DNA from 4 places in the Nonomuraea sp. NPDC049625 genome. Region 4 is predicted to be linked to each of the others. Evidence: riboswitches for the same ligand, from Rfam matches in the RefSeq annotation. Region 4 holds a riboswitch; each other region holds the start of a gene.
The links. A riboswitch is a leader RNA that binds a small molecule or an ion and turns the genes downstream of it on or off. The one in region 4 is predicted to bind S-adenosylmethionine.
Positions count from the first base shown of each region.

Region 1: linked by a shared signal. The riboswitch ahead of AB0J87_RS45400 (GNAT family protein) and the one ahead of AB0J87_RS46305 (aminotransferase class V-fold PLP-dependent enzyme) in region 4 are both predicted to bind S-adenosylmethionine.
Region 2: linked by a shared signal. The riboswitch ahead of thrC (threonine synthase) and the one ahead of AB0J87_RS46305 (aminotransferase class V-fold PLP-dependent enzyme) in region 4 are both predicted to bind S-adenosylmethionine.
Region 3: linked by a shared signal. The riboswitch ahead of AB0J87_RS62990 (extracellular solute-binding protein) and the one ahead of AB0J87_RS46305 (aminotransferase class V-fold PLP-dependent enzyme) in region 4 are both predicted to bind S-adenosylmethionine.

Region 1 covers NZ_JBFAOQ010000014.1:254,199-256,392, reverse strand. The annotation lists gene AB0J87_RS45405 (hypothetical protein) at 58-462, shown strand; gene AB0J87_RS45400 (GNAT family protein) at 637-1,266, opposite strand; SAM riboswitch class I at 1,274-1,374, opposite strand; gene AB0J87_RS45395 (Ig-like domain-containing protein) at 1,585-2,194, opposite strand, start outside.
Region 2 covers NZ_JBFAOQ010000041.1:29,371-31,564, reverse strand. The annotation lists gene thrC (threonine synthase) at 1-1,082, opposite strand, end outside; SAM riboswitch class I at 1,096-1,237, opposite strand; gene AB0J87_RS63605 (RNA polymerase sigma factor) at 1,317-1,871, opposite strand; gene AB0J87_RS63600 (trehalose-6-phosphate synthase) at 1,903-2,194, shown strand, end outside.
Region 3 covers NZ_JBFAOQ010000038.1:43,686-45,879, forward strand. The annotation lists gene AB0J87_RS62990 (extracellular solute-binding protein) at 1-877, opposite strand, end outside; SAM riboswitch class IV at 932-1,052, opposite strand; gene AB0J87_RS62995 (helix-turn-helix domain-containing protein) at 1,137-2,111, opposite strand; gene AB0J87_RS63000 (MFS transporter) at 2,171-2,194, shown strand, end outside.
Region 4 covers NZ_JBFAOQ010000015.1:47,628-49,821, reverse strand. The annotation lists gene AB0J87_RS46315 (cytochrome P450) at 1-10, opposite strand, end outside; gene AB0J87_RS46310 (TerC family protein) at 20-757, opposite strand; SAM riboswitch class IV at 870-985, shown strand; gene AB0J87_RS46305 (aminotransferase class V-fold PLP-dependent enzyme) at 1,112-2,194, shown strand, end outside.

The DNA.
Region 1 (2,194 bases), on a different contig from region 4:
TCGCCCCCGCCTCTCGTGGAAGCCCATTTCATAACAGAGCCAAGGGAGTACGCCACCATGTCCATCACCCTTTCCGACCAGGACAAGCTCACCCTGCGGACCGCCGCGTGGGGCGCCGTCTCCCTGATGTCCGCCGCCGGCGCCGCCGGCTCGGCCCACAAGGTCGCCACCGAAGGCTCCATCGCCCTGACCTCCGCGACCGGTCTGGTCGGGCACGTGCTCGCCAAGGCGCCCAAGGGCGTGAAGTACGGCAAGTCCGTCGCCGACCTCGCCGACCTGGTGCTGCCGGCTCTGACCGCATCCATGAACCTGCTCAAGCAGCAGGATGCGGCCGAGGCCGACAACTTCCGCAGCACCGTCAGCGTCGCCCTCGAAGCAGCCGCCCACACTCACCAGGGTCGGCCCAGCCCTACCCTGGCCGAGATGACCCGCAAGATCACCGCAGCGCTCGACGCTGCTTGATGGGATGTCAACCTCGTGTCGCGGGGTCCACTCCGGACCCCGTGACAAGGCGGCGTGACGGGTCAGGCACGGGGCGAGTCCCGCCACCGGGCGGCCAAGTTGGTGGGCGCCGAACTTACCGACAGGCCGTGTTCAGACGCTCAGGGGCGTCTCACCGCACCCAGCCGAAGTTTCTCAGAGGGCCGGCGAACGGGAGCTCACGGCGGTGAGACGGGCTTGCAGTGCCGGTTTGACGGTAGGCCAGTCTTCGGCGACCACTGCGAACATGGCCGAGTCACGGATCTTGCCCTCCTCGCCGCGCGCCCACGACATGGACCAGGCGCGCAGCACGCCCTCGAAGGGGATGCCGAGGCGTTCCAAGGCCTGGCGGCACCGGTGGTTGCGGGCGTCGGTCTTCAGGTCGACGCGGGCGACGCCGAGCGTGTCGAACGCGTACGACAGCAGCAACAGCTTCGCCTCGGCATTGATCCCGGTGCCCTGCGCCGAGGCGGCCAGCCAGGTGAAGCCGATCTCGATCGCGCGCAGGTCCGGCCGGTCCGGCCACCTGCGGGGATCCCACAGGCCGGTGCAGCCCACCGCCTTGCCGTCGCTGAGCCGAACCTGCGCGAATGGGGTCAGCCCGTCGCGGACGAGCTGGGCCGCCAGGTAGTCCGGTATCTCGCGAGCGCGAGGCACCAGCGTGAAGTCGTAGGACGACCGATCCTCCTCGGCCGCCTCCGCGAGATCCGGCGCATGTCGCATCGCCAGCGGCTCCAACCGCACCAGATCCCCGGAAAGGACAGGAACATCAAGCCGCACGCTCATCAGCTCTCCCTCATCGTTCCTGGCATTGGCACCTTTCCCGCGGGTTTCCCGCCGGGGAGGTTGCCGGACCGTCACAGGGCCAGGTCCCTCAGATCCTCTGGATGAACTACCGAGTCGAGATCATGCCTGCACAGGCGGACACCGTCAATGCGCTTTCCATGGACCGCACTTGAACGGGGCAGAGGAGCTCTACCCAATGTGGGAAGCGTGGCAGCTGGACACACCCGGCGCGCTCTGGCCTTAAGACTCATGGCGGCCCAGGCGTCGGGAGTGCTCACCACCGGCGGCTACCGAGAACCGGGTCTGCCCGATCAAACCCTAGGCGTTGATCGACTTGCCGAGGGCGCTGCTCGCGAGCCAGTCGTCCCATGACTTCGCCCACGGCGTCGGCCCGTTGCCGAACTCGAGCTTCCGCGACGTCCCTGTGACCTCGATGATGTCTCCCCGCTGCGTGAAGTTGTAGAACCAGCGGGCGTTGGCCATGCTGGCGTTCACGCAGCCATGGCTGACGTTGCTGTTGCCCTGCGCGCCGGTCGACCAGGGCGCGGCATGGAAGAACATGCCGCTGTAGGTCATCCTGACATTCCACTTGGTATGGGCGTAGTACTCGCCGGGCCTGCCGATGGTGGCCGAGTCCATGAGGGTCGACGCGGCTTTCTCCTGGGCGATCATGACGCCGGACCAGCTCTCGTCGCCCTTCTTGCCCAGGCTGACCGGGATGGCCTTGACAACCTTGCCGTTCTCCCGCACGACCGCCCGGTGGGTGGCATTGCGGATCTTGGTGATGTGCTCGTCGCCGACCGTGAACGTCAGGGTGCGGTCCCTGGTGCCCCACAGGTCCCGGCCCGCCCGCAGCCCGGCCAGGTGCGCGACCACCGTGACCTTCTCGCCGACCGGCCAGTACTCGCGCGGCCTGAACTGGACCTCG
Region 2 (2,194 bases), on a different contig from region 4:
TTCTTCAGCACGCCCACGGTCACCCCTCCCGCGGTCTCGGCGAAGACGCCCTCCGTCGAGGCCAGGAGCTTGATCGCGGCCACGATCTCGGCGTCCGTGACGTCCTCGACGGCCCCGCCGGTGCGCCGGGCGATGTCGAGCACGTACGGCCCGTCGGCCGGGTTGCCGATGGCCAGCGACTTGGCGATGGTGTCGGGCTTGACCGGCTGCACGACGTCGTGCCCCGCCTTGTACGCGGTGGAGACCGGCGAGCACCCGGCCGCCTGCGCCCCGAAGATCTTGTACGGCGTGTCCTCGACCAGCCCCAGCTGCACCAGCTCGCGGAAGCCCTTGTCGATCTTGGTGAGCTGCGAGCCGGAGGCGATGGGGATGACGATCTGCTCGGGCAACCGCCACCCGAGCTGCTCGGCGATCTCGTACGCGAGCGTCTTGGAGCCCTCGGCGTAGTAGGGCCGCAGGTTGACGTTGACGAACCCCCACTTGTCACCCAGCGGGTCGCCGATCAGCTCGGAGCAGAACCGGTTGACCTCGTCATAGGTGCCGTCGATCCCGATCAGCTTGCCGCCGAACACGCGAGCCATGGCGATCTTGGCCGCTTCGAGGTTGGCCGGGATGAACACGCACGCCTCGAGCCCGGCGCGCGCCGCCGCCGCGGTGACCGCGCCCGCGAGGTTGCCCGTGGAGGAGCAGGAAAGGGTGTGGAAGCCGAAGTTACGCGCCGCCTCGACGGCGATGGCGACGACCCGGTCCTTGAAGGAATGGGTGGGGTTGCCCGAGTCGTCCTTCACGTACAGGTTCTTGAGACCGAGTGCGCGTCCGAGGTTTCCGGCCTTGACCAGTTTGGTCCAGCCGGGGTTCATATTGGGCTTACTGGCGACGTCAACCGGCACCGGGAGCAGCGACCGGTAACGCCAGATGTTGGCGGGGCCCGACTCGATGTCGGAGCGGGTCACGGTACCGAAGGAATAGGCCGCTTCGAGCGGCCCGAAACACTCCAGACACGCGAAGCTCGGACCGAGCGGGTAGCGCGTGCCGCACTCACGGCAGGACAGACCGACAGCAGGACCAAAGTCGAGCGACATGAAGCGAGGCCTTCCCTCATCTTCGCCTGCGGCCACCTTGACCGCAGACCGGAATTGGCACCTTGTCCCGGTCGGCCTCGCCCTGTCGCGAGTCTCAAACCGGGAGGGTTGCCGGGGCTTCGCAGGGCCGGTCCCTCCACCCCTCTGGATGAGCAATATTCAGTTGTTGAAAAGGACTCTACCCGTCCATGGGGCCCAAATGGCCACCCGTCTCAAGATGCGAGACGTGGCGTCTCAGCGATAATCATCACCCAGCACTCCCTGCACGTATTTGCGCGCCTGGTGAATGCGCGACTTGGCGGTGCCCAGGGGGATGCCGAGCTGCTCGGCCACCTCGTTGTAGTCGAGCTGGACGATGTCGCGCAGCACCAGCGCCTGCGCCAGGTCGGGCTTGTCGGCCTCCAGCGCCTCCATGGCGTCGAGCAGGTCGAGGCGCGAGCCCGCGATCACGCTCACCCGCGCCACGTCGGGCTTCTGCGTGGGCAGCTCGTCCGAGGTCTGCTCGGCCGCGCGGCGTTTGAGCGACCTGTACGTGGTGCGCGCGCAGTTGGCCGTCACGATGTGCAGCCAGGTGCTGAACCGCGCCCGGCCCTCGAACCGGCCGATGTTGCGCGCCACGGCCAGCAACGTGTCCTGCGAGGCTTCCTCGGCATCCTGGTGATAGGGGAGGATCCGGGCGCAGTGTCGCATCACATCGGGCTCGATCCGCGCCAGGAGCTCGCCAAGTGCGCGATGATCTCCTCCTGCGGCCGAGCGGGCGAGTTCCTCGGTTAGCTCATCTAGCGCCATAGCTGGGATCCTATGGGCGAAGGGAGCGTAGATGAACAGCGTCCTGGTGGCCTCCAACAGAGGACCCGTTTCCTTTACCGTCTCGGACGACGGCGAGCTGACCATGAAACGCGGTGGCGGCGGCCTGGTTTCGGCACTGTCCGAGGTGGCCAGGAAGGACGGCATGCTGTGGGTGTGCGCGGCGCTGTCCGACGGCGACCGCAGCGCCGTGCGCCTGGTGCCCGGCGGCCGGATCGACCACGCCGGCTACGACACGGGTCCGGTGCGCATGCTCGACATCCCGCCCGCCACCTTCCACCGCGCCTACAACGCCGTGGCCAACT
Region 3 (2,194 bases), on a different contig from region 4:
CGCTCTTCTGCGTTCCCGCGGCGATGAAGTACGAGGTCAGCGCGCCGACGGGGCCGGACTTGGGGTAGGTGAAGCCGATCGGGGAGCCGGCCTGGGCCATGGCGAAGGCGCGGCCGTCCCAGAAGGGCATGATCCAGGCGTCGCCGTTCTCGATGACGGTGGCGGCGTTGCCCGCGTTGGCGGGGAAGGAGGACACGCAGCCCTTCAGCGTCGCGAGCTTGTCGAACGCCTTGTCCACGGCGGCCGGATCTGACAGCGTGCCGCCCTGGGAGGTGACCAGGGCCGAGAAGAACTCCAGGCCGGGGTTGTAGGTGAGCGGCGGGAGGGCGACGTGGCCGCAGTACTGCTTGTCGAAGATGTCCGCCCAGTCCGCGGGCGGCGTCTTGATCTTGTCGGTGCGGTAGAGGAGGCCGGTGGAGCCGGTGGTCAGCGGCACTCCGTACTGCTTGCCGTCGTACGCGGACTTGCCGGCGAGCACCGGGTCCAGCTCCTTGAAGTGCGCCAGCCCATCGGTGGCCAGCGGCTGGAGCAGCCCGGCGGAGGCCGCGGGCAGCGACGCGTCCGGGGTGAACGCGATGACGTCGAACGGCGGGTTCTTGCCGCCGGCCGCGCGCAGCTTGGTGAGCCATTCGGCGTTCGCGCCGTAGACGAGGTTCACCTTGGCGCCGGTGTCGCGTTCGAACGGCTCCACGAACGACTTCTTGAACAGCTCTCCCCACGCGCCCGCGAACGCGGTCACCGTGAGCTCCTGCTTCGCCGCGCCGCCGGTGCCCGTGGAGCCGCCGGTGGAACCACCCGTGTCGACGCCGCCGCAGGCCGTGACCGCCAGCGCGACCACCATGCCCAGTCCCGCGAGGCGCGTGAATCCGCCCTTCATCTTTCCCTTTCCTTTTCGAGCAGCCGGCCAAGGGCACAGGGCAGCACGACTCGACATCCGCGCTTGCCGCCAGGAGCACCATTCGGCTCGACGACCGTGTCATCACCCGGGGCACCCCGCCGCGGTGGGAGGGTTGCCGTCCAGCAAGCCGGGGCTTCGCACTGGACTCGTGACATAAGCGACTGTATCAGTAGGATTTACCTGGATATGGCACAGGGTGATGGTTAGTGGCTTTTGTCTCTTTTGTGCGAGGGGGTGCTCAGCCGTTGACCAGGGCGTCGCCGAGGGGCGTGCGCGCGTACAGGACGCCGCGGCCGACGCGGGTGCCCGCGATCAGGCCCGTCCTGCGCAGCGCCGCCAGATGGCCGCCGGTGGTGCCCAGGCTCTGCCCGAGCAGGGCCGCGAGCTGGGTGGTGGTGGCGGGCTCGGCCAGCTCGGCGAGGATGCGGGCGCGGCTGCGGCCGATCAGGGCCGACAGGTCGGCGTCGGCCGCGGCGGGCACGGCCGCGGCGCCCCTCGCGGGGTAGATCATCGCGTACGGCCAGGCGTCCTCCAGATAGGCGCCGACGCCGGTCGTGAACGCCGACGGCAGGAAGAGCAGCCCCTTGCCGCCGAGCCGGCGCAGCCCGTGGAGGCTGGTCAGCTCGACCTCGATCTGCCCCCGGGGTCGCCAGTGGACCTGCGGGCTGAGGTCCTCCAGCGCCGCCGCCCAGCCGTAGGCCGCCAGCCGTCCCGCCCGATGGGCGACGTCGCGCTGCAGGATCGCGCGGAAGCGCGGCCAGTCGTGGGAGACGATCTCCGTCCAGAGCGCCTCGTACGCGTCGGCGAACCGCTCCACCACCCGCGCTCCCGCCAGCAGCTCCCTCACCCCGCCCGCCGCCGGCCGCCCGGCGAGCGCCCGGGCGATCTCCGCGTGCGCCTGCTCCATAGGCGTCCTGCGCATGGCGGCCAGCTCCGCCTCGAACGGCACGTCCACCGCCGTCGGCGGCGGGGCGATGAAGGCGACGTTCGTGCCGCGCCGGTTGCCGCTGATCGCGTCCGCGGCCCGCAGCACGGGGTGCGCGCGTTCGAGCTCGCGGTACGTGCCCCGCCACCGAGCGGCCCACCGGCCGTGCACGCCCGCCTCCAGCCGGCCCGCCAGCACCCACTGCGCGTGCATGGTCTCGATCAGCGGCGAGATCGCGAACCTGGTGGCCACCAGGTCCTGCGGGGTGACCTCGATTCTTACGGGCACCTTTCGGTTATATCCGAAAGAGTCGCCGGCTCGCCGGTCCGGTCCGCACCATCGTGGACGTGAATGGGGCGACGTTCGGCGAG
Region 4 (2,194 bases):
CAAATCGCACTATTTCATCTTAAGGAGTGAGGTCCTCCTGTGGCGCCGTCCGCTTGCTCCGCATCCGGATGTTCAGCAGCTCGACGACGAGCGAGAACGCCATCGCGAAGTAGATGTAGCCCTTGGGGATGTGCTGGCCGAAGCCCTCGGCGATGAGCACCACGCCGATCAGCACGAGGAACGACAGCGCCAGCATCTTGATGCTCGGGTGCCGGTCCACGAACCTGCTGATCGGTCCCGACGCGAACAGCATCACCAGCACCGCCACCACGACCGCCGCGATCATCACGCCGAGCGTGTCGACCATGCCGACGGCGGTGATGACGGAGTCGAGCGAGAACACGATGTCCAGCACCATGATCTGGATGATCACCGAGGCGAAGGAGGCGGCCGCGGCCTTCTTGCCGTCCTTGCCCACGGGGCCGTCCATGCTGTGGCCGATCTCGGTGACGCTCTTGCCCAGCAGGAACAGTCCGCCGAGCAACAGGATCAGGTCGCGTCCCGATATTTCGTGACCGAAGACGGCGAACAGCGGCTCGGTGAGCTGCACCACCCACGACAGGGCGAGCAGCAGGAGCAACCGGGTGATCAGCGCCGCGCCCAGACCCAGCACCCGGGCTCTGTCCCGTTGTTCGGGAGGTAGTTTCCCGGCCAGGATGGAGATGAAGATGATGTTGTCGATCCCCAGCACGATCTCCAGGGCGACCAGGGTGAAGAAACCGATCCAGATCTGCGGGTCGGTTACCCAGTCCAACATTTACGCACCTCCATGACACATGAGCGGGATTTCCGGTAGCAACGAGTCAGCCGCCGGATAAGTTCACCGACTTGCGATCGATGGAGGGGATTGGGTTATAGTCTCCGCCGTAGGTCATGAGTGCCAGCGACAAGCCCCGGCTAGCTGGCCGGCAACCCTCGCGTCCGCGGCGGGGTGCCCCGGGTGAAGACCTGGTCCGTCACGAAGTGTGGCGGGCAAGCGCGGGCTCCGTGGCTGCTTCCAGGGGTCCGATGACCCTGAGGGAGATGTGCCGTGTCCACGTTGACGATCTTCAGCTCCGTCCCCGCTCGCGCCGCCGAGGCCGAGGCCGTTCCGGTCGCCACGGGCAGGCCGATCCCCGCCGTGCTCGGGGCCGACCTCGAGGTGCCGGTCAAGGGCGGCCGGCTCGTCGGCTACGCCAACCTCGACTACGCCGCCAGCGCCCCCTGTCTCGAGCCGGTCAGCGCCGCCGTCACCGCCGCGCTCCCGGCCTACTCCAGCGTCCACCGGGGCGCGGGCTACGCCTCGCAGCTCACCACCGCCCGCTACGAGCAGGCCCGCCACACGGTCCGGGCGTTCGTCGGGGCCCGCCCGGACGACGCCGTGATCTTCACCCGCAACACCACCGACGCCACGAACCTCCTGGCCCGCTGCCTGCCCGCCGGCACCACCACCGTGGTCTTCGACACCGAGCACCACGCCTCTCTCCTCCCCTGGGAGAAGTCCGTACGGCTGGCGCCGCCCGCCTTCCCCGGCGAGGCGGTCCGCGCCGCCGACGCGGCCCTGGCCGGCATCGACGGCCCCAAGCTGCTCGTGGTCACCGCCGCCTCCAACGTCACCGGCGAGCTGTGGCCCATCGCCGCCCTGGCCCACGTCGCGCACCGGCACGGCGCCCGCATCCTGGTGGACGCCGCCCAGCTCGTACCGCACCGGCGGCTCAACCTGACCGCGCTCGACCTGGACTACGTGGCCTTCTCCGGGCACAAGCTGTATGCGCCGTTCGGCGCCGGAGTGCTGGTCGGGCGGCGGGACTGGCTCGCGGACGGCGAGCCGTACCTCAAGGGCGGCGGCGCGGTGCGCTCCGTGGGCGACGACACCGAGTGGCACGACGACCCGGAGCCGCGCCACGAGGCGGGCACCCCGAACGTGCTGGGCGCCATCGCCCTGGCCGCCGCCTGCGACGCGCTCACGGCCACCGGCTGGACCGCGCTGGTGCGGGAGGAGGAGCGGCTGATCGCGCGCCTGCGGTCCGGGCTGGCCTCGATCGAGGGCGTACGGGAGCTGTCGCTGTGGGGGGACGACCACCCGCGCGTCGGCATCGTGTCGTTCACCGTGGCCGGCTACTCGGCCCGCGAGGTGGCCGAGGTGCTGTCCGGCGAGTACGGCATCGGGGTGCGCGACGGCAAGTTCTGCGCGCACCCGTTCGTCCGGCACCTG